3 regions of the Methylorubrum sp. POS3 genome follow, and region 1 is predicted to be linked to each of the others. Evidence: predicted binding sites of a transcription regulator. Region 1 holds the regulator's gene; each other region holds the start of a gene.
What was found. Region 1 encodes PhoB, which activates phosphate uptake and scavenging genes when phosphate is short. Its sites were predicted from a motif close to TGTCATNNANCTGTCAT; they were not measured.
Positions count from the first base shown of each region.

Region 2: a site for PhoB is predicted at 5,876-5,892, ahead of OWC43_RS04575 (RNA degradosome polyphosphate kinase). Genes of this name have one in related genera too.
Region 3: a site for PhoB is predicted at 4,337-4,353, ahead of OWC43_RS09500 (UDP-2,3-diacylglucosamine diphosphatase). Genes of this name have one in related genera too.

Region 1 is NZ_JAPRBT010000001.1:4,335,223-4,342,909, reverse strand. It holds gene OWC43_RS20075 (alpha/beta fold hydrolase) at 1-290, shown strand, start outside; gene pyk (pyruvate kinase) at 294-1,730, opposite strand; gene OWC43_RS20065 (outer membrane protein) at 2,093-2,977, shown strand; gene OWC43_RS20060 (hypothetical protein) at 3,163-3,702, opposite strand; gene OWC43_RS20055 (ParA family protein) at 3,692-4,591, opposite strand; gene OWC43_RS20050 (MAPEG family protein) at 4,835-5,233, shown strand; gene phoB (phosphate regulon transcriptional regulator PhoB) at 5,388-6,092, opposite strand; gene phoU (phosphate signaling complex protein PhoU) at 6,242-6,955, opposite strand; gene pstB (phosphate ABC transporter ATP-binding protein PstB) at 7,021-7,687, opposite strand, start outside.
Region 2 is NZ_JAPRBT010000001.1:962,146-969,832, forward strand. It holds gene OWC43_RS04545 (SpoVR family protein) at 1-1,252, shown strand, start outside; gene purN (phosphoribosylglycinamide formyltransferase) at 1,403-2,068, opposite strand; gene purM (phosphoribosylformylglycinamidine cyclo-ligase) at 2,249-3,316, opposite strand; gene OWC43_RS04560 (AI-2E family transporter) at 3,527-4,639, shown strand; gene OWC43_RS04565 (hypothetical protein) at 4,687-5,400, shown strand; gene OWC43_RS04570 (hypothetical protein) at 5,400-5,849, shown strand; gene OWC43_RS04575 (RNA degradosome polyphosphate kinase) at 5,955-7,687, shown strand, end outside.
Region 3 is NZ_JAPRBT010000001.1:1,988,135-1,995,821, reverse strand. It holds gene fchA (methenyltetrahydrofolate cyclohydrolase) at 1-379, opposite strand, end outside; gene OWC43_RS09515 (NADP-dependent methylenetetrahydromethanopterin/methylenetetrahydrofolate dehydrogenase) at 379-1,245, opposite strand; gene OWC43_RS09510 (D-2-hydroxyacid dehydrogenase) at 1,482-2,426, opposite strand; gene OWC43_RS09505 (aminotransferase class V-fold PLP-dependent enzyme) at 2,533-3,741, opposite strand; gene OWC43_RS09500 (UDP-2,3-diacylglucosamine diphosphatase) at 4,397-5,215, shown strand; gene OWC43_RS09495 (glycosyltransferase family 4 protein) at 5,225-6,343, shown strand; gene OWC43_RS09490 (ribonuclease HII) at 6,465-7,103, shown strand; gene OWC43_RS09485 (PA0069 family radical SAM protein) at 7,116-7,687, opposite strand, start outside.

The sequences.
Region 1 (7,687 bases):
CCGCGCTGATCCTCAGACCGGGATCGGCGCTTGCCAACATCCAGGATCTGGCCGGCCTGCCGGCGGCTCTAGCGCAGCAGGCACCACTTTATGCCTCGCTCCGACTACCGACCGTGATCGTGACCGGGGAGGGCGATCCGGTCGTCGTCACGGCGAAGCAGGCGGAGCCGTTGAGCCGTGCCGTGCCCGGCGCGCGCCTCGTGGTGCTGCCGGGCGCCGGACACATGATCACCTACACCGCCCCCGACGCCCTGGTGCGGGAGACGGAGGCGTTGCTCGGGCGGCAGTGAGATTTACGCCTGTTCGGCGTGCTCCCGGGTCACGAAGGCGATGCGCACCATGTTGGTGGCGCCGGGAATGCCGAAGGGCACGCCCGCAACGACGATGACCCGGTCGCCGAGTTCGGCAAAACGTTCGCGCACGGCGAATTTCGCCGCCCGGAACGCCATGTCGTCGATGTCGCTCGCATCCTTGGTGACGATCGGGTGCGTGCCCCAGACCATGGTGAGCCGGCGGGCCGTCTCGCGCTTCGGCGTCAGCGCGATCACGCTGGCATTCGGCCGCGAGCGGGCGAGGCGCTGGACCGTCGAGCCCGAATGGGTCCAGGCCATGATGGCGCGCAGGCCCAACGCTTCGACGATCTGGTGGGCGGCCGCCGCGATGGCGTCCGAGGCGGTCGGCTCGGGGGCGGTGCGCTGCGCCGTCAGGATCGACCAGTAGAGCGCGTCCCGCTCCACCTGCTCGGCGATGCGGCTCATGGTGGTGATCGCCTCGACCGGGAAGGCGCCGGCCGCGCTCTCGGCCGAGAGCATCACGGCATCCGCGCCCTCGTAGACGGCTGTGGCGACGTCCGACACTTCGGCGCGTGTCGGCACGGGCGCGGTGATCATCGATTCGAGCATCTGCGTCGCGACGACGACCGGCTTGCCGAGACGACGGGCGCCACGGGTGATGCGCTTCTGCACGCCGGGCACCTGCTCCAGCGGCATCTCCACGCCGAGATCGCCGCGGGCGACCATGATGCCGTCGGAAATCTCGATGATCTCGTCGAGGCGTGTGAGCGCCTGCGGCTTCTCGATCTTAGCCATGACCAGGGCGCGGCCGGCGGCGACCTTCTTGACCTCGGCGACATCCTCGGGACGCTGAACGAAGGACACGGCGATCCAGTCGGCGCCCGCGGCGAGGCCGGCTTCGAGGTCCGCCCGGTCCTTGTCCGTCATCGCCGGCACCGGAATGACCGTCTGGGGCAGCGACACACCCTTGCGGTTCGAGATGCGGCCACCGACCTCGACGCGCGTGACCGCACGGCCCTCGCTGACCTCCGTCACGATCAGGCGCAGCTTGCCGTCGTCGATCAGAATGGTGTGCTCGGGCTCGAGCGCCGAGAGAATCTCCGGATGGGGCAGGTAGACGCGGTGCACATCGCCCGGGGTCGGATCGGAATCGAGCACGAAGCTCTGCCCGTTCTCCAGCTCGGCCGCGGTATCGACGAAGGTGCCGAGCCGCAGCTTCGGGCCCTGGAGATCGACCAGGATGCCGATCGGCCGCTTCGCTTCACGCTCGATCGTGCGGATCACCTCGATCCGCTCCGGCAGCTTGGCGCGGTCCAAGTGGCTCATGTTGATGCGGAATACGTCCGCGCCGGCCTGGAACAGCTTGGTGATCATCTCCGGCGTGTCGGAGGCCGGCCCCAGGGTTGCGACGATCTTGGTACGGCGCGAGCGCTTCAATCCAGCCTCCATGACCCGCTGGACCCGCCGGTCGCGGGAGCGCGAGGGCGGGAACGGCCCGGCTGCCGCGCGGCGGGATGGGGCGCTGGCGGCCGGACGGGGGCTTCCGGCGCCAGAAGCATCCCTGGGCCCCACAGGTCAAGGTCGTCTTGCCGAGCGCAACGGCAGCCCTTTTTGCGAGTCGTCGGGCGCCGACAATCGGCAGTCGAAACATTCGAATGATCAACGTCCTGACCGGTGGGACCGGCGTGCATCGCAACAAGAGGCAGGCGGTCGCTACGTGTTGCTTCGTTGCCATAGGCAGCGTGGCCGTAAGGCTGCTACGGTTACGCTACAAATTCAGCTCTCCAAGGCGGCACCTCGTGATCAAAGCTTTCCTCCTCGGCGGCGCAGCGGCGCTCGCGACCTCCGCGGCCCTGGCTGCCGACCTTCCGCGCCGGGCCGAGCCGCCGCCGGTCTTCTCGCCGGTTCCGGTCTTCACCTGGACCGGCTTCTATGCCGGCCTGCACACCGGCTACGCCTTCACCGACAACCCGAACATCCGCACGGTCGGCAATCAGGCCGGCACGGCTCTAAACGTTGCCAACAACTTCCGCCCCGCCTCGCTCAAGAGCGAAGTCGACGGCTTCTCGAAGATCGGCGGCGGCTTCGGCTATAACCTGCAGTTCACGCCCGGCTCCGGCTTCGTCGTCGGCGCGGCGTTCGACATCACCTGGACGGATCTGGAGAAGAACCGCGGCTTCCTCGGCTCGCCGAACACCGTCGGCGGCCTGTTCCCGGCCACGCCGAACGCCAGCGTCTACACGCAGAACCTCGACTATCTCGGCACCGTGAACGGCAAGATCGGCTACGCCTTCGATCGGTTCCTCGTTTACGGGACCGGTGGTTTGGCCTTCGGTCAGGTTGCCTACGGCGCCTCCTTCTTCGGCACCGCCGCGCAGGGCCAGCCTCTGCAGTTCGTCGGCGGCTACGACAAGCAGTTCGAGACCGGCTACAACTACGGTGGCGGCATCGAGTACGCCATTCCGGCCGAATCGTTCCTCAACTACTTCGCATTCGGTCGCTTCCTCGGCATCAAGTCCGACGTAACGATCAAGGCGGAATACATCCGCTACGATCTCGGCGGCCGCAGCATCGTTGTGCAGGGCGTCCTGCCCGGCAACGCCGCCACCAGCTACACCTCGACCTTCAAGACCGAAGGCAGCCTGATCCGCGCCGGCTTCAACTACAAGTTCAGCGCCTACTGATCGCCTTCCGCTTATTCAGTGGGAACGAACGGGCGCCCCTCGGGGCGCCCGTTCGCGTTTCAGGAGGACCCACCTGGATCCAACGGCCAGGGTGAATTCGCGCACCCGTCGATGGCAAGGTCAGCGCCGTTTGTCCGCTGAGGCTCTCCCGAACAGCGTGCCTGGGGCTTCGGCGCCGCCATCCCTCATGCCTTCTTCTTCTTGTTCTTCTTCTTGGCGCCGTCCTTCCGTTCCTTCTTGCCCTCAATCTTCGTGTCCCCGGCGGCATCCTTCGTCTTGACCGGCGCATCGTGATCCACCCCGTCCCACGTCGCCGCGAAGGGGCGGCTGACGAGGGCCCTGGGTGGCGGGGCCGGGGGTGAGGCGGACTCGGGTGGAGCGGTCTCGCCGCGGCGCAGCGGTGCCTCCCCGGCCGCGAGCGCGGCGAGGCGACGACGGTGCCAGCCGGGCGTTGCCTCTTTCAAAGTCGGATGATGGGGATCGAGGCGGGTGACCACCGCCTTCACCTCCGCATCGGTCAGGCCGTCGGCGATCAGGGCGAAGGCTTCCATACCGATCACGTCCCGGATGAGGCGAAGTGCCGGGACCTTCAGGGTTCGGGCCTTGAGCTGACGCATCACGAGGGAACGGGCGGCCTTCGGCACCTCGGCGCGGATGTCGGGGAAGGCTTCCGGTGCCGAGGCCATGGCCTGCAACACCGCGTATCCGTCGACATCAAGCGCCATGGAGGATGTCCTTCACTTCCGCGACGAGGGGGATCAATACGTTCGGCACATGCGCGCCGTACTTGGCCGAGAAGGTCGGCGGCGTCCCGCCGACCGGGACAAGGGCATCGGCGAGTGCCGCAGCCTGGGGTATGCGGGTCTCCAGCAGGCGGAAGCCTGCATCCGCCGCCGCCGCCTCGGCGACGAGCCGCGCGAGCGTCTGCTGATGCTGGCGCACCTGCGCCTGATAGCGGGTGACGAGCACATATGGCTCGCTCTTGGGGCGGATATGGCTGCCCTGGCGTCCGCTCCGCCGCCAGATCGTTTCCACGAAGGCGTTCAGGCCGTAAGTCGAGAGGAAATCGGGGATCGATGTGACGAGGACGAGGTCGGCGGCGCGCACCGCGACCTCGGTCATCGGCGAGATGCCGGGCGCACAATCGAAGAGTACGTAATCGTAATCCTGAACCAGCGGCGCGAACTCGTCCTGGAACAGCGTCCAAAGCCGAGCCTCGATGTCGTGCATCGAGAACTTCCGCTCGGTCAGCTCGTACAGGATCTCCCGCTCGACCAGTCGCAGATGCGGACCGGAGGGCAAGAGCGCGAGTTCCAGCGGCCGGTTCTTGTGCATGGTCAGGCTGACGCCGGGCTGGATGCGGGCGCGCAGATCGGGCTTGTGCCGGGTAATGAGCTTGAGGGCGAGATAAGCCTCGAGCGTCCGCCCGCGGCCGATCATCTGCGCCAGCAGGTCGTCGCCCGCGAGACAGACCGAGACGGAGGCTTGCGGATCGAGATCGACCACGAGAACCCGGGCCCCGTCGGCGGCAAGCGCCTCGGCCAGCATCACGACCGTCGTCGTCTTGCCGACGCCGCCCTTCATGTTGGCGACCGCGATCAGCTTGCCGCTCACGAACGCGCCCTCCCACGTTTCTCGGTGCCGACATCGGCGCAAGGCAAGACAGACATATGTCAGCCTTCGTCTTCACGAAGCGATGCAGAGCCCGACCGATCTCGATCAATCCACAGCGGCATCCCCCCGCGACCGGCACGGATCAACACGTTGACGTGCGTATGTGGGGGGGAACCACTGAGACCGGTGCCGATTGGTGCCGTGATCGGCACCTTGGCCGAATCGCGACGGAGACCGATGCCTGTGATCTTTCCGGCCACCACCGCCTTCTATGCCGGCCTGCTCGGCCTGATCTATGCCGGGATGTCCGGCTGGGTGATCGGTGGACGGCTGACGGGTAATGTGCTGTTCGGCGATGGTGGACAGGACAGCCTGCAGCGGCGCATCCGCTCCCACGCCAATTTCATGGAATACGTGCCGATTACCCTTCTGCTGATCGCCCTCTACGAGGCGGGTGGGGGCGCGCAGGGTTGGGTACGCGGCCTCCTGATCGTGCTGGTGATCGCCCGAATCCTGCACCCGATCGGCATGTTCGCCGCCGCGAACACGCCGCGCCAGTTCGCCTGCCGCGGCGTCGGCATCCTGGCAACGCTCGCGGTCATGACGATCGCTTCGATACTGCTGTTGCTGCGGACCGCCTGAGCGTCCCCCGGTCTCGGCCCTGCCATGCTGGGCTGATCGAGCCTGCTATATTCGTCACGCACCCCGGCGGTAGCTGAACCGTTGTAATTGAGCCACGCGTGGCGATCAGACCATCGCTGGCCCACGGCCAAAGAGGAACGGCTGACGACCCGGCCTACTCGGCGACAGCGAACATCTCGTCGAACGAGTAGCCGGACCCGCGCACGGTCCGAATCGGATCGCTCTGGCGCGGACGGTTGATCGCCTTGCGCAGGCGGCCGACATGCACGTCGACGGTGCGCTCGTCGATATAGACGTCGTGGCCCCACACGCCGTCGAGCAATTGCTCCCGCGAGAAGACCCGGCCGGGGCTCTGCATGAGATATTCGAGCAGCTTGAACTCGGTCGGCCCGAGATGGATCTCGCGACCCTGGCGGCGGATGCGATGGCTCACCCGGTCGAGCTCGATATCACCGGCGGTCAGCATGTCGGCGACGTGGGTGGGCTTGGAACGGCGCAGGAGCGCGCGCACCCGGGCGAGCAGTTCCGGCACAGAGAACGGCTTGACCACGTAATCGTCGGCTCCGGTCGACAGGCCGCGCACCCGGTCGGCCTCCTCGCCGCGGGCCGTGAGCATGATGACCGGGAGCCGTTCGGTCTCGCGGCGGGCACGGATACGCCGGCACAGCTCGATCCCCGACAGGCCGGGCACCATCCAATCGAGCAGCACGAGATCGGGGGTGGTCTCGTGCAGGCGAAGATCGGCCTCCTCGCCGCGGCTCGCGACATCCACCACGAAACCTTCGGCTTCGAGGTTGTAGCGCAGCAGCGTGGTCAGTGATTCCTCGTCCTCGACGATCAGGATGCGCGCGCTCGTCATCGCCCGTCTACCCATTCGCATGCGTCGCCTCGGGCTTTGTCCGTCACCGTGACGGTGCCGGAGCGGCGCGCGGGAATCCAGTCCCGCCGCAGGGTCATGCCCTGCGAAGACGATTCTTGCTTCATTCTACATTCCAACCGGTCGCGGGTTCAGGCGCCCGGCACGACCGTCGCGTAGTTCGACGCGTCGTTCTTGGGTCGCTCACCGGCGGGGGCCTCGCCGGTGGCAAGATAATGGATGGTTTCGGCGACGTTGGTGGTGTGGTCGCCGATGCGCTCGACATTCTTGGCGCAGAACAGCAGATGCGTGCAGAACGAGATGTTGCGCGGATCCTCCATCATGTAGGTCAGGAGTTCGCGGAACAACGAGTTGTAGAGCGCGTCGATGGCACCGTCGCGCTCCCACACGTCGTGCGCGGCGGTCGTGTCTCGGCTCGAATAGGCATCGAGGACGTCTTTGAGCTGTTCCTGCACGAGGTCGCTCATGTGCTGAACGCCGAGCACGATCTTCTGCGGCTGGGCCTGATCGCTGATCGCGACGACGCGCTTGGCGATGTTCTTGGCGAGATCGCCGATCCGCTCCAGATCGGCGGCGACGCGGATGCCGGAGATGGTCTCGCGCAGGTCGATGGCCAGGGGCTGGCGCCGGGCGATCAGCAGCACCGAACGCTCCTCGATCTCGCGCTGCAACACGTCGAGGCGCTTGTCGGCGGCGATCACCGCCTGGGCGAGGGCGGTATCCCGGCGCACCAGCGCCTCCGTGGCCTCCGAGAGCATCTTCTCGGCCACGCCCCCCATCTCGGCGATGGAACGGCGCAGGTTTTCGAGGTCGTTGTCGTAGGACGAGACGATATGTTCGGACATCTTCGGACTCTCCGGTCGGGCGTTGCCGCCCGTCGCCTGGTCGATGGGTTGCGCGGGCGGGCCGGTCAGCCGAAGCGGCCGGTGATGTAGTCCTGCGTCTGGCGCTTGGCCGGGTTCATGAAGATCTTCGAGGTCGCGTCGAACTCGATCAGCTCGCCGAGATACATGAAGGCGGTGAACTGTGAGATGCGCGCGGCCTGCTGCATGTTGTGCGTCACGATGACGATCGTGAACTCGGACCGCAATTGCTCGATCAGCTCCTCGATGCGGCCCGTCGAGATCGGATCGAGGGCCGAGGTCGGCTCGTCGAACAGGATGACCTCCGGACGCTGGGCCACGGTGCGGGCGATGCAGAGGCGCTGCTGCTGACCGCCCGAAAGGCCCATGCCGGACTGCTTGAGCTTGTCCTTCACCTCGTCCCACAGCGCGGCCTTCCGAAGCGACTGCTCGACGCGCTGGTCGAGTTCCGCCTTCGGCAGCTTCTCGTAGAGCCGAAGGCCGAACGCGACATTGTCGTAGATCGACATGGGGAAGGGCGTCGGCTTCTGGAAGACCATTCCGACCCGCGAGCGCAGCTCGTTGAGATCGATCTTGGGGTCGAGGACGTTCTGCCCGTCGAGCAGGATCTGACCCTCTGCGCGCTGCTCTGGATAGAGGCTGTAGATCCGGTTGAAGGTGCGCAGCAGCGTCGACTTTCCGCAGCCCGAGGGGCCGATCAGCGCGGTGACCTGC
Region 2 (7,687 bases), 3.4 Mb from region 1:
TCCGTGCATCTCCTACGTCATGGAGGAGAACACGGCGACGATGCAGACGCTGGTGATCGCGCACGCCGCCTTCGGCCATAACCACTTCTTCAAGAACAACTACTTGTTCAAGCAGTGGACCGACGCCGAGGGCATCCTCGACTATCTCGATTTCGCCAAGAGCTACATCGCCCGTTGCGAGGAGCGCTACGGCCACGGGGCCGTCGAGCAGGTGCTCGACGCCGCGCATGCCCTGATGAGCCAGGGCGTCCACCGCTATCCCCGCAAGAAGCGCCCGGACCTCGCCAGCGAGCAGCGCCGCGAGCGCGAGCGCGAGGAGCACGGCGAGCAGATCTACAACGACCTCTGGCGCACGCTGCCGGCCAAGACCGGCGCGGCCAAGGGCGACCCGGCCCTGGAGCGGCGCAAGGCGCTGCTCGAGCTGCCGCAGGAGAACATCCTCTATTTCCTGGAGAAGGTCGCCCCGCGCCTGCGGCCGTGGCAGCGCGAGATCCTGCGGATCGTTCGGCTGGTGGCACAGTATTTCTACCCGCAGCGCCAGACCAAGGTCATGAACGAGGGCTGCGCCACCTATTGCCACTACCGGATCATGAACGCGCTCTCGCAGAAGGGGCAGCTCAGCGAGGCGGCCTATCTCGAGTTCCTGACCTCGCACACCAACGTCATCCGTCAGCCGAACTTCGACGACCGCTCCTTCGGCGGCCACAATCCGTATGCGTTGGGCTTCGCGATGATGCAGGACATCGCCCGCATCGTGGAGAACCCGTCGGACGAGGATCGCGACTGGTTCCCCGACATCGCCGGCACGGGCGATGCCATGTCGGTGCTGCGCGATTGCTGGGAGAATTACCGCGACGAGAGCTTCATCGCGCAATTCCTCTCGCCCAAGCTCATGCGCGACATGCGCTTGTTCCACGTGGTGGACGACCCCGACGAGCCGGAGATGCGGGTCGAGGCGATCCACGACGAGCGCGGCTACCGCAAGATGCGCCGCTCCTTCGCCCGGCAATACGACGTGGCGTGGCTCGATCCCGATATCGAGGTGGTGGACGTCGATCTGGAGGGCGACCGCAAGCTCATCCTCCACCACAAGGCGCTCAACCGCATCACCCTGCAAAAGGAGGACGCACGGCGCGTGCTCCAGCACCTCGCCGACCTATGGGGCTACGACGCGGTGCTCAAGGAGGTCGACCCGGCGAGCGGCGCGGTGCTCGTGGAGCACAACGCGAGCGCGCGGCCGATCTTTTTCTAGGACATCTCCCTTCACACCCCCTCATCCTAAGGTGATGAGCGTCAGCTCAGCCTCGAAGGAGGGCTCCAGCTCGCGATGCGATCCCTGGAGCCCCCCTTCGAGGCCGCTGCGCGGCAACTCAGGATGAGGGCCCTGGTGGGAGTGGCGTCGTCAGAGCGAGAGCAGCGCAGCGCTCGCGTCGCGCGCGGCCTCCGCGAGGCGCACACGGCCGCCATCCAGAACAGCCCCTCCCCCCGCGATCAGGGCGAGCGCCGCCGGGTAGAGCCGGTGTTCCTGCACGATGACGCGGGCGGCCAGCGTGTCCGCGTCGTCGCCGGGCAGAACCGGCACCGCCGCCTGGGCGACGATCGGCCCGGCATCGAGCTCCGGCACGACGTAGTGGACGGTGCAGCCATGGAGCCGCACGCCGGCTTCGAGGGCGCGCTCGTGCGTATGCGTGCCCTTGAACAGCGGCAGCAGCGAGGGGTGGATGTTGATCATCCGCCCGGCCCAAGACTCGACGAAGGCGTCGGTGAGGATGCGCATGAAGCCCGCAAGCACGATCAGCTCGATGCCGGCAGCCTCCAGCTCCCGTTGCAGGGCGGCATCGAAACCCGCGCGATCGGGATAGGCCTTGTGGTCGATGGCACGCGCCGGGATGCCGGCTTCCCGGGCACGGTCGAGACCGGCGGCATCGGGGCGGTTCGACAGGACGAGCACGATCTCGGCCGGGTAGTCCGAAGCGCGGGCCGCCTCGATCAACGAGACCATGTTGGAGCCGCGGCCGGAGATCAGGATCGCGACGCGTTTCCGTGTGTTCTGGGTTTGGGCGGACATGGGCGTTCCGGGCAATCTCCGGTCATCCCATCATTCCCCCTCATCCTGAGGTGCCGCGTCAGCGGCCTCAACGGCGGGATCCAGGAATCGCGGGACTCTTGGAGCCCTCCTTCGAGGCCTCCGCTTCGCTACGGCACCTCAGGACGAGGTGAGTGGATGGGAGCAGGCGGCCTTGCGCGGCTACAGCGCCAACCGCCCCGTGAACGTCACCGGCTCCGCCCCCCGCTCGGTGATCCGTCCGAGACGCACCGGCGCCTCGCCGGCTTCCGCGAGCGCGGCGGCGACGGCATCGGCCGCATCGGCGGCGGCGACCACCACCATGCCGATCCCGCAATTGAAGGTCCGCAGCATCTCCGGCTCGGCGACGCCCCCCTCTCGTGCCAGCCAGCCGAAAACCGGCGGCACGGAGATCGCGGACAGATCGACCTCGATGCCGACGCCCTCGGGCAGGACGCGGGGCAGGTTGTCGGGGAAGCCGCCGCCGGTGATGTGAGCGAGGGCGCGGATGCCGCCCGCGCGCTTCAGGGCGGCCAGCAGCGGCTTCACGTAGATCCGCGTCGGCTCCAGCAGAGCCTCTCCCAGCGAGCGGCCCGGCGCGAACGGCGCGTCGGCATCGTAGGAGAGGCCGGTCCTGGCTACGATCCGGCGCACCAGCGAGAAACCGTTGGAATGGACGCCGGACGACGGCAGTCCCAGCACCGCATCACCCGGCAGGATGCCCGGCCGCGGCAGCAGCGTGCCGCGCTCGGCCGCGCCCACCGAGAAGCCGGCGAGGTCGTAATCGGAGCCGTCGTAGAGGCCCGGCATCTCAGCGGTCTCACCGCCGATCAGTGCGCAGCCCGCCTGTCGGCAGCCCTCGGCGATGCCGCGCACGATGTCGGCGCCGACGCCCGGAACGAGCTTGCCGGTGGCGTAATAGTCGAGGAAGAACAGCGGCTCGGCGCCCTGGACGATGATGTCGTTGACGCACATCGCCACGAGGTCGATGCCGATCGTGGCGTGTCGCCCGGTCTCGATGGCGATCTTCACCTTGGTGCCGACGCCGTCATTGGCGGCGACCAGGATCGGATCCTTGAAGCCCGCGGCCTTGAGATCGAACAGGCCGCCGAAGCCGCCGATCTCCGCATCCGCCCCCGGCCGGCGCGTGGCGCGCACCAGCGGCTTGATGGTCTCCACGAGCGCGTTGCCCGCGTCGATATCGACGCCGGCCTGCGCGTAGGTGAGCCCGTTCCCGTCCTGCGCCGTCATCGCCGTCCCGTCGCACATCCACGATTCATGGACATGCGCTGCCACATCGCGGCGCGAATGGCCACTACCGCGCGCGCAAAGCACCGCATTCGGGCACAGCATCCTGCACCGGATCCGACATCGACCGGATGTGGCCAGGACGCGGCGCCTTGACCCACAGGGCCACGCTTCCCACACTTCTGCCACGGCGACGAGACGTAGGGAGCCTCGATGCGCGCACGGGCCATCATCGGGCTTTCGATTCTCGCGGTCCTCATCTTCCTGCTCTACGAGCTGCGCGAGGTGATGCTGCCCTTCGTGGCGGGGCTCGCGCTCGCCTACCTGCTCGATCCCCTCGCCGATCGGCTGGAGCGGCTCGGCCTCGGGCGGCTCGCCGCCACGCTCATCATCCTGGCGGGTTTCGTCGTCGGCTTCGTGGTGCTGCTCATCCTCGTGGTGCCGCTCGCCGCGGGACAGATCGCGGCCCTCGTCAACACCCTGCCGGGCACCGTCTCGCGGCTGCAATCGATCCTGGTCGAGAGGGCCGGGCCGCTGCTGGAGCGGCTCGGCGGCAAGGAGGTGGTGGGCGAGCTGCAATCCTCCGTCGGCACGCTGGTCGGCCAGGGCGGGACATGGTTCCTCGCCTTCCTCAAGTCGCTCTGGACCGGCAGCCAAGCTCTGGTCTCGATCGCCTCGCTCCTCGTCGTCACGCCGGTCGTCGCCTTCTACCTGCTGCACGACTGGGATCGGATGATCGCAGCGCTGGACCGCTGGGTGCCGCCGCGCCACCGCCCGACGGTGCGACGGCTCGCCGGCGAGATCGACGGCGCCGTGACCGGCTTCGTGCGCGGGCAGAGCCTCGTCTGCCTGATCCTCGGCTCGTTCTACGCCATCGGCCTGTTCTTCGTCGGGCTGAACTTCGGCGTCCTGATCGGGATGATCTCGGGCTTCCTCACCTTCATCCCCTATGTCGGCACGCTCACCGGCTTCATGCTGTCGGTCGGCGTCGCCCTGGCGCAATGGTGGCCGACCGGCGACTGGCTGCATATCGGGCTGACCGTCGGCGTGTTCGTCATCGGCCAATTCCTCGAGGGCAACGTCATCTCGCCGAAGCTCGTCGGCGACTCGGTCGGCCTGCATCCGGTCTGGCTGATGTTCGCGCTGCTCGCCTTCGGCTCGCTGTTCGGCTTCCTCGGCCTGCTGCTCGCCGTGCCGGTCGCCGCCTCCCTCGGCGTGCTCGTCCGCTTCGGCATCGAGCGTTACCTGGAGAGCCGTCTCTATCGCGGCGACGGGCCGGTGCTGATCGGCGAGACCGAGGCCGCCCGTCTGCCGATCCGCGATTGACAGGTCCGTCACTCGGCGTGCGGCCCGGCGCGCTATATGCTGTCCCCATGCGCGATACCGCCCCCCCGAAGCAGCTGACCTTCGACCTGCCGCTCGACCCGCGCTACGGCGCGGAGGATTTTCTGGTCAGCCCCTCGAACGAGGAGGCCTACGGCCTGATCGAGGCGTGGCCGGACTGGCCGGACACTGTGTTCCTGCTCAAGGGCCCACCGGGCAGCGGCAAGAGTCATCTCGCCTCGATCTGGGCGAGCCGGGCCCAGGCCTGGACCGTGACCGCCGCGTCGGTCGGGAGCGGCGACGTGGCCCACCTGATCTCCAACGGCGCCCTGGTGGTCGAGGACGTGGACCGGGCGGAGGGCCGCGACGAGGCCGCCCTGTTCCACCTGCTCAATCTGGCCCGCGAGCGGCGCTTCCCCGTGCTCCTCACCGCCTCCGGGCCCGTGGACGGCTTCGGACTCAAGGTCGCGGATCTGCGCTCGCGCCTGCGGCTCGCACCGGGTGCCGAGATCGGTCCGCCGGACGACGCGCTGCTCAAGGCGGTGATCGTCAAGCTGTTCGTCGATCGTCAGCTCGTGGTCGATCTGTCCGTGGTCGAGGCCCTGGCGCTTCGCATCGACCGTTCGCTGGCCCGCGCCCGCGAGGTGGTGGCCGAGCTCGATCGCGACGCCCTCGGCCGTCGGCGCCGCATCTCGAAGCCGCTCGCGCTCGCCGTACTGGACCGGATCGGCGGCGAGCCCGCGATGGAGGAGGACGGGCCGTGATGCGGCGTGCGGCGCACCTGCTGCTCGCGCTCCTGGCCTTCGGGCCGGCAACCGCGCGAGCGGCTCCGGGGGGTGTGCCGCCCGGCGGCATCGACAATTGGTCCGACCTGCGGAACCTGTTCGTGCGATGCTGGACGGTCCCGAAAGGAACCGAAGGCTCGCTGATCGCCTTCCAGTTCCTGCTGGCCCCCGATGGCGGCATGCGGGGTCCACCTCGCGTGGTCGGCAAGCGCCTGACCGGGGATGCGGATGCGCAGAAACGCTTCTCGGACGCGGCCTACGCGCCGTTCTCGCGCTGCCTGCCCGCGCCGCTGACGCCGGGGTTCAAGGCGTTGCTCGGCGAGACGCTGATCCATCTGAGCTACGTCAACGGCCCCCGCATCAAGGCCCGCAATCTCGGCGCAGCCATGACGATCTTCGCCGAGGAGGCGCGACGCGAGGCGGAATAGGCCGCGCCGGTCAGTCCGGCCGCCGCCGTCACGAAACTGTCAAACAAGCGCGGGCCGCTCATGCTACGGAGCCGGCCGCGATCGAAACGGAGAGGAGCCCGCGCGTTGTCGGAAGCCGAGACGGACGGTCTGGTGCAGGACGCCGAGGCGCTGGAGGCCGAAGAGACCAGCCTCGCCACGGAGAGGGGCGTTCGCAGCGAGACGGCGCGCGCCCGCACGGCGCGGGCCGCGCGCATCATTGCCGCCGAGAAGGCCGCCGAGAAGCCCCCGGAGCCGGAAGCCGGCACCGATCCCACGGCGACCGTGGCCGCCCGCGAACCGGTGATCGAGGCGGGCCGCGCCCTGCGGCACTCGCCCGAGCGCTTCGTCAACCGCGAGCTGTCCTGGCTGCAATTCAACCGCCGGGTTCTGGAAGAGGCCTCCAACCCCAACCATCCGCTGCTGGAGCAGCTGCGCTTCCTCTCGATCTCGGCCAACAACCTCGACGAGTTCTTCATGGTGCGCGTCGCCGGCCTGCATGATCAGGTTCGCGCCGGCCTCACCGTGCCCTCGCAGGACGGGCTCTCCCCCGCCGAGCAGCTCGTGCGGATCGGCAACGAGGTGTCGCGGCTGGCCCTCGACCAGCAGGAACGCTGGCGCCAGCTGCGCGCGGAGCTGAACGTCAACGGCATCCACCTCGCCGAGCCGGCGGAGCTGTCGGCCGAACTCCTCGCCTGGCTCGAAGACTACTTCCTGGCCCATGTCTTCCCGGTGCTGACGCCGCTGGCCATCGACCCGGCCCACCCGTTCCCCTTCATCCCCAATCTCGGCTCGACCATCGCCTTCATGCTGGTGCGCCCCCGCGACGGGCGGACCTTGCGGGCGCTGATCCGCATGCCGGCGGTGCTCGACCGATTCGTCCGCCTGCCCGATCAGGACGGCGACGCGACGGCGCGCTTCATCGCCATCGAGCAGGTGATCGTGAAGTTCGCCGCGCGCCTGTTCCCCGGCTACACCCTGAAGGCGCAGGGCGCCTTCCGCGTCGTGCGCGATTCCGACCTCGAGATCGAGGAAGAGGCCGAGGACCTCGTCCTGCACTTCGAATCGGCGATCAAGCGCCGCCGCCGCGGCGTGGTGATCCGCCTCGAAGTCGAGGCCGGCATGACCGAGGAGCTGCGCGCCTTCGTGGCCGACGAGCTGGAGATTGCCCCCGACGCGATCTTCCTCGTGGAGGGGACGCTGGCGCTCAACGAGCTGTCGCAGATCGTCGGGATCGACCGGCCGGACCTGAAGTTCAAGCCCTACAATCCGCGCTTCCCCGAGCGCATCCGCGAGTCCGGCGGCGACGTGTTCGCCGCGATCCGCCAGAAGGATTTCTGCGTCCACCACCCCTACGAGTCGTTCGATTCGGTGGTGCAGTTCCTCTACCAGGCCGCCCGCGATCCGAACGTGGTGGCGATCAAGCAGACTCTCTACCGCACCTCCTCGAACTCACCGATCGTCGCGGCTTTGGCCGAGGCGGCGGAGGCCGGCAAATCGGTGACCGCCCTGGTCGAGCTGAAGGCCCGCTTCGACGAGGAGGCCAATATCCGCTGGGCGCGCAATCTCGAGAAGGCGGGCGCGCAGGTCGTGTTCGGCTTCGTCGAGCTGAAGACCCATGCCAAGCTGTCGATGGTGGTGCGCCGCGAGGGCGACCGGCTCGTCACCTACTGCCATGTCGGCACCGGCAATTATCACCCGATCACCGCACGCATCTACACGGACCTGTCCTTCTTCACCGCCGATCCGGCGATCGGCCGGGACGTGTCGCGCATCTTCAACTTCGTCACCGGCTATGCCGAGCCGGCCGAACTGGAGCG
Region 3 (7,687 bases), 2.3 Mb from region 1:
CGCGGCAGGCGCGGCAGCAGGCGAGCGGCACGTCGGTGGCGGTCTTCAACGCCGCCTGGATCTTGTCCGCCCGCGCGGCTTTCTCCTCGTCGGTGTTCTTCGGGAGCCCGTAGGCGCCCATGACCGCGTCGAACGCCTCGACATCGTCGGCGATCATGCCGGTGAGGGTCTTCCGGAGCGCCTCGGACTTCTCCAGGACACCCTTCAGCTCGGCCTCGACCTCGACATACTTCTTCTTGCCGATGGTGAGGTTGCACACCATCGAGACGAGGGCCGCACCCATGGCACCGGAGATGGCGGCGGCACCGCCGCCGCCGGGGGTCGGAGCCGAACTCGCCAGCCCGTCGAGGAATTTCGCGATGGTCTCGTTCTCGGCCATCACGCCATCTCCTTCGCCAGCTTGTAGATCTCTTCCGCGTCGAACACGCCTTCGCTCGACTCGAACAGCTTGGCGATGCAGGCGCGGTGCAGCTTGAGCTTCAGGCCGCCGATGCCCAGGGCGCCGAAAGCACGCTTGCCACCGTATTCCTTGCCCTTGTCGGTGGCGTCGATCCCGCCGATGCCGAGCGGGGGCTGGGCGTTGTAATCCGCCACGATCTCGATCGAGGCCTCGTTCTGCCACGCCGCCTGCGGCAGCAATTCCAGGCCGATCGCGCCGGCGGCGAAGACGAGATGGGCGCCCTTCACGACTTCCGAGCGCGAGGCGTCGTCCGGCGTCTCGGCGGCGGTGACGTTCACCTTGAAGCGCTTGTTCACGGAATCGGCCGCGGCCTGCGCCTTGTCGAGCTTGCGCCCGCACAGCACGACTTCGGCCCCCTCGCCGGCGAGCAGGGCCGCCGAGCGCATCCCGACCGGGCCGGTGCCGGCGAGCACCACGGCCTTCTTGCCCTGCACCGAACCGCCGGCCGCCTTGACGACGAGGGCGACACCCGCCGCGGCGGTGGTGTTGGAGCCGTTCGAATCCAGCATGCAGGAGACGCGGAACGGGCCGAAGAAGCGCTTCTTGACCGCCTGGAACACCCGTTCGCCGGCCGCCATGTCGCCGCCGCCGACGAAGATCGCCGTCGACTGCTTCTCCTTGCCGCCGCGGGTGTAGATCGTGCCGTCGACATAGGCGCCGACGTTCTCGGGCGTGACGTTGCCGTAACCGGTGATGTGGTCGGCACCGCCATCGTAGCCGACGACGACGTCGAACACGCTCGGCGCGGGATCCGTGTCGAACTGGAAGAGCAGCTTCTTGGACATGATACCTCTGAGAGTCGGTGTCCGCGCGAGACGCGGAGCGCTTCCTTGAATGGCCCCCGGGCCACCCCTTCAAACCCATCATTCCGGGACGCTGACAAGCGAGCCCGGAATCGACCCGTGATGCGGCGACGCGCACCGATCCGTTGTGCCGAGTCGTGGATTGCACGCCTCTGGCGCGCCCCTCCGGTTCCGGGCTCCGCCACGCGGTCCCGGAACGACGACAGGGGTGGTTGTTCCTACGCCTCGACGACGTTCTGAGGCTTGCCCGCGACGAAGGCCTCGACATTGTCGACGAGCTGGTCGGCGAGGATCTGCATCGCCTCCTTGCTCGCCCAGGCGACGTGCGGGGTCACGATCAGATTCGGCAGGTCGGCCTCGCAGAGGATGTTGCCGTCCTTCGGCGGCTCCTGGGCCACCACGTCGAAGCCGGCGCCGCCGATGGTGCCGTCCTTCAGCGCCTGCAGGAGCGCCGCCTCGTCCACGAGCCCGCCGCGGGCCGTGTTGATGAGGATCGCCGAAGGCTTCATCTTCTTCAGCTGCTCGGCCCCGATCATGTTCTTGGTGTCGGGGGTGAGCGGCACGTGCAGGGTGATGACGTCCGACTGCGTCAGGATCGTCTCCAGATCGACGAGGCCGTCCTGCGGGAACACGTCGAAGGCCAGCACCTTCATGCCCAGCGCCTCGGCCCGCTTGGCGATCGACTTGCCGAGCGCCCCGTAGCCGATGATGCCGAGCGTCGAGCCGGCGATGTCGTAGATCGGATAGTCGAAATAGCAGAATTGCTTGGACTTGTTCCAATCACCGCGGCGCACGGAATTGGCGTAGGGGACGATGGCGCGGCGCAGCGCGAACATCAGGCCCACCACGTGCTCGGGCACGGTGTTGAATGCGTAGTTGCGGATGTTGACGACGGTGATGCCCTGCGCCTTGGCGGCGGCCTTGTCGACGACGTCCGTGCCCGTGGCGGCGACCGCGATCAGCTTGAGGTCGGGAAGCTGCTTCAGCGTGTCGGCGCGCATCGGCACCTTGTTGATCAGAGCGATCTCGGCGCCCTGGAGCCGCTCGACGATCTCCTCCGGCGTCCAGGTCGACTCGTATTCCTTGTACTCGTGCGGGAAGTTGAATTCGCGAACCTTCGCATCGAGCGACTCGCGGTCAAGGAACACGACTTTCTTCGTCATTCTGGACCCCTTCCGGCCGACCGGCGCTGGCGTCCGCCGACCCTGTTTCCTCACCCGGCGTTACTTAGTGGAAGCGGCGCCGTTGGAACCGGCGCCGCTTCTGAAATCAGGCCTTGTTGAGCGGGTTCTCGCGCAGGTAGCTGGAGGCCGCCGCGACGCCGGATCCGGGGGTCACGTTCACGCCGTTGTCGATGAGCGACATCTCGGCACCGGCGATGGCGCCGAGCAGCGACAGCTCGTTGAGATCGCCGACATGGCCGATGCGGAACACCTTGCCGGCGACCTGGCTGAGGCCAGCGCCGAGGGCGAGGTTGTAGCGCACGTAGGCGTGCTTGATGATCTTGGCCGCGTCCACACCCTCGGGCGCCAGGATGGCGGTGACGGTGTCGGAGTTCCATTCCGGCGACTTGGCGCAGGTCTTCAGACCCCAGGCCGCGACGGCCTGGCGGGTCGCCTCGCCGAGCACGGCGTGGCGGTGATAGACGTTCTCCAGGCCTTCCTCGAACAGGCAGGCGAGCGCCTCGCGCAGGCCGTAGAGCAGCGGCAGCGGCGGGGTGTAGGGGAAGTAGCCGGCCGGGTTCTGCTTCTTGTGGTCTTCCCAGTCGAAGTAGACGCGGGCGAGGCGGTCGTTGCGGCCGGACTGGCCTTCCGCGGCCTTGAGGGCCTTCGGGCTGACGCAGATCACGCCGAGGCCGGCGGGCAGCATCAGGCCCTTCTGGGAGCCGGCGATGGCGCAGTCGACCTTCCACTCGTCGGCCTTGAACGGCAGCGAGCCGATCGAGGACACGCCGTCGACGAACAGCAGGGCCGGGTGGCCGGCGGCGTCGATGGCCTTGCGCACGGCGCCGATATTCGAGGTCACGCCGGTCGCGGTCTCGTTATGGACCACCATGACGGCCTTGATCTCGTGGTTCTTGTCGGCGCGCAGAGCCTCCTCGATCTTCTCGGGCTTGGCGCCGGTGCCCCACTCCTCCTCCTGCACGATCACGTCCAGGCCGAGGCGCTGGGCCATGTCGATCCAGAGGTGGCTGAACTGGCCGAAGCGGGAGGCCAGGACCTTGTCGCCGCGGGCGAGGGTGTTGGACAGGGCCGATTCCCAGATGCCGGTGCCGGAGGCCGGGAACAGGAAGATCGTGCCGTCGGTCGAGCCGAAGACCTTCTTGGTGTCCTCGAACAGCGGCTTCGTCAGCGACGGGAAGTCGACCGAACGGTGATCCTCGGACTGCACCATCATGGCGCGCATCACGCGGTCCGGAATGTTGGTCGGGCCGGGAACGAACAGGTGGTTGCGTCCCGGACGTCTCGTTGCCGCCATGAATGTCTCCTCCGCTTAAACTTGCGGGCCAGCCTCCGCGCGACCGCGCGCCGGCCCATCCTGGATGGCGGGCGCGAGCCCGCCGCGAAACGTCATCGGCCCAGCGGCGCGCACGAAGCGTCCACCGAAGGAAACCGTAACTCTGCGATGTCGGATCGTCGACCGGCCCGGAGCGGCGAAGCGGCTATGATCCCGCCCGCGTCGCGGCGCGTGCAGACACGCCGGTCGCCTCCGAAAGAACCGAGCCCTCGATGCGTCAGCCTCGCGGCGCATTCAAGCGCGCTCCCGCTGATAGCCGTCGGCGTCCCCAACCCGTCGCGGTCATCCTGCACCTCTGGCGGGCGCCTCCCGCGCGAGCCTCGACGGCCCGCGCGCGGCGGATGACCTTGGCCGCCGTTATGCGCCCCCTCGCGCAAGATGCAAAACCGAAAAAACTGAACTGAAAAACAAAAAGATTTTCGTATGCGCGGCCCGCAGGCGGCCCCTGCGCGAAGCCCCGGCGGGCGACGCCCGATCCTCGCCCCGGCCATCCTCGAGCGACCCGCAGGGTCCCCGGGCCGCTGCGGGAAGGATCCTTCCGGTCTCCGGCGTCCGCCGTCATCAAACTGAGATCGGATTGGGTTTTGGCTCTGGCCGATTGAGGCCGGAGGTGCTGGTGTCACAGGATCCGGAGACGACCATCCGCGTTCGGACGCTGTTCCTGTCCGATCTGCATCTCGGCACCAAGGGCTGCCAGGCGGCCCTGCTGCTCGACTTCCTTCGCGAGGTCGATGCCGACACGATCTACCTCGTCGGCGACATCGTCGACGGCTGGCAGCTGCGCTCGGGCTGGTACTGGCCCCAGGACCACAACGACGTGGTGCAGAAGATGCTGCGCAAGGTGCGCAAGGGCGCCCACGTCGTCTACGTGCCGGGCAACCACGACGAATTCCTGCGCGATTACATCGGCATGACCTTCGGCGGCGTCGAGATCGCCGAGAGCCGGATCCACGAGGCCGCGGACGGCAAGCGCTACCTCGTCATCCACGGCGATCAGTTCGACATGGTGGTGCGCCACTCCAAGTGGCTCGCCCATCTGGGCGACTGGGCCTACACGTCGGCGCTCGCCGTCAACACCGTGGTCAACCGCGTCCGCCGCCGCCTCGGCCTCCCCTACTGGTCGCTCTCGGCCTGGGCCAAGCTGAAGGTCAAGAACGCGGTCAACTTCATCGGCCAGTTCGAGACCTTCCTGGCCGCGGAAGCCAAGCGCCAGGGCGCGGACGGGGTGGTGTGCGGCCATATCCACCACGCCGCCCACCGCCAGATCGAGGGGCTGACCTATCTGAATACCGGCGATTGGGTGGAATCCTGCACCGGCATCGTCGAGCATTACGACGGCCGGATGGAGGTGCTGCACTATCCGACCCTGCTGCGCGAGCGGAGCGCGGCGGCGGAGGCCTACGAGCCCGCCGATATCCGCCGCGCCGTCGCCTGACGGTTCGCGATGCGGCTCCTCATCGCCACCGATGCGTGGCATCCACAGGTCAACGGCGTGGTGCGCTCGATCGAGCGCATGACGGAAGCCGGCGCCGGCCTCGGGATCGAGACGGTGTTGCTCACCCCCGCCGATTTCGCGTCCCTGCCGATGCCCGGCTATGCCGAGATCCGGCTGTCCCTCGTCACCAAGGGCCGGGTCCTCGCCCGCTGGGACCGGCTCGCCCCCACCCATGTCCATATCGCCACCGAAGGCCCGATCGGCCACGCGGTGCGCGGGGCCTGCCTGCGGCTCGGGCAGCCCTTCACCACGAGCTATCACACCCGCTTCCCGGAATACCTCGCCGCCCGCGCCCCCGTGCCGGAAGCCTGGAGCTATGCGTGGCTGCGCCGCTTCCACGCGGCCGGCAGCGGCACCATGGTGAGCACGCCCTCGCTGGAGCGGGAACTGGCCGGGCGGGGCTTCACGGGACTGATGCGCTGGACGCGCGGCGTCGACACCGACCTGTTTCGCCCGCGCGACGACAGCGCCTTTCCGGGACTGCCGCGCCCGATCTTCCTCTCGGTCGGACGGCTCGCGGTTGAGAAGAATCTCTCCGCCTTCCTCGACCTCGACCTGCCGGGCTCGAAGGTCGTCGTCGGCGACGGACCCGACCGGGCTCGCCTCCAGGCGATGGCGCCGGACGCCCATTTCCTCGGCGCGCTCACGGGCGAGGCGCTCGCGCGGGCCTATGCCGGGGCCGACGCGTTCGTGTTCCCGAGCCTGACCGACACCTTCGGCATCGTGCTGCTCGAAGCCCTCGCCAGCGGCGTGCCGGTGGCGGCCTTTCCGGTGACCGGGCCGCTCGACGTGATCGGCGGAACCGGCGCGGGTGCCCTCGACACCGATCTGCGCGCGGCGGCACTCGCGGCGCTCAACGTGCCGCGGGCGCGCTGCCGGCAGGAGGCGCTGCGCTACACCTGGGCCGAGAGCGCAAACCAGTTCTTCGACAACATCGTCCTCGCCCACGCCGTCGGCCCGATGCACGCGCGACGGCGCGTGGCGACGGGCGGGCGCATCGACGAAGGGGATGCGGCCCCACCGGACCTGACGGGACGGGATGAGGCCGAAGGCAAGCGGTTCGCCTGAGCGGAGCGTCGTCCTCCGCTTTTTCGGGGCTCATGGGATGACCGGCACCGGCCGGGATGCGAGACAGGTCCCCGCCCACAATCTCCTCGCGCTATTCCCTCGCCCGGTTCATCCAAACAGCATGCGTCCTTTCGATCCCGCCCTCGCCGCGCGTTATCCGGCCGTGATCGGCTGCGACGAGGTCGGGCGCGGCGCCCTGTGCGGGCCGGTGATGGTCGCGGCCGTGTGGTTCGATCCTCTCGCCTTCCCGCCCGACTTGCTGGCCCGCCTCGACGACAGCAAGCGCCTCGACCGCGCCGCCCGCGAGGCGCTGACGCCGCTGATCCGCGCGCGGGCCCGGGTGGCCCTGGCCGCCGGATCGCGGGCCCTGGTCGACCGGATCAACGTGCGCGCCGCCACCCTCGACGCCATGCGCCGGGCGGTGGAGCGCCTGTCGATCGACGGGACGGTGCTGGTCGATGGCCGCGACACGATCCCCGGCCTGACCCAGCCCTGCCGCGCGGTGATCGGCGGCGACCGGCTCGTGCCGCAGATCGCCGCCGCCTCGATCGTCGCCAAGACCTTTCGCGACGACCTGATGCGCCGGCTCGCCGAGCGGCACCCCGCCTATGCCTGGGAGCGCAATGCCGGCTACGGCACCGCCGCCCATCTCGCCGGCCTCTCGACGCTCGGCCGCAGCCCCCATCACCGCGTGAGTTTCACGGGGCGGTTCGGGGACGGCGTCCCGCACCGATCGATCCCCCTCGCATCCTCCTCCTGAGGTGCCGTCGGCTCAGAACAGCGCCAGCTGCTCCCCCACCCGCGGCGGCGGGCGAAACAGCTCGGTCGTCTGCCGCAGCGGCTCCTCCGGGAATCCCAGCCGGCGCTTGGCCAGGGCGAAGCGCCGGCGGATCAGGTCGGCATAGGGGCCCTGCCCGATCATGCGGGTGCCGAAGGTGGCATCGTAGGCTCGGCCGCCCCGCGCACCGCTCAGCAGCGAGAACACGTGCTCGCGCCGCCCCGGATAATGCTCCGAGAACCAGTCGCCGACGAGGTCGTCCAGTTCGTGCGGCAGACGCAGCAGCACGTAGGATGCCTCGCGGGCGCCCGCCGCCCGTACCGTCTCCAGGATCGCCTCGATCTCATGATCGTTGAGCGAGGGGATGATCGGCGCGACGATCGCCATCACCGGCACGCCGGCAGCGGCCAAGCCCTCGATCGCCTCCAGGCGCTTACCCGGATGGGGAACGCGGGGCTCCATCCGCCGGGCCAGAGTCGGATCGAGGGTGGTGACCGAGATCGCCACCTTCACGAGACCCTGCGCCGCCATCTCGGCGAGGATGTCGCGGTCGCGCAGGATCAGGT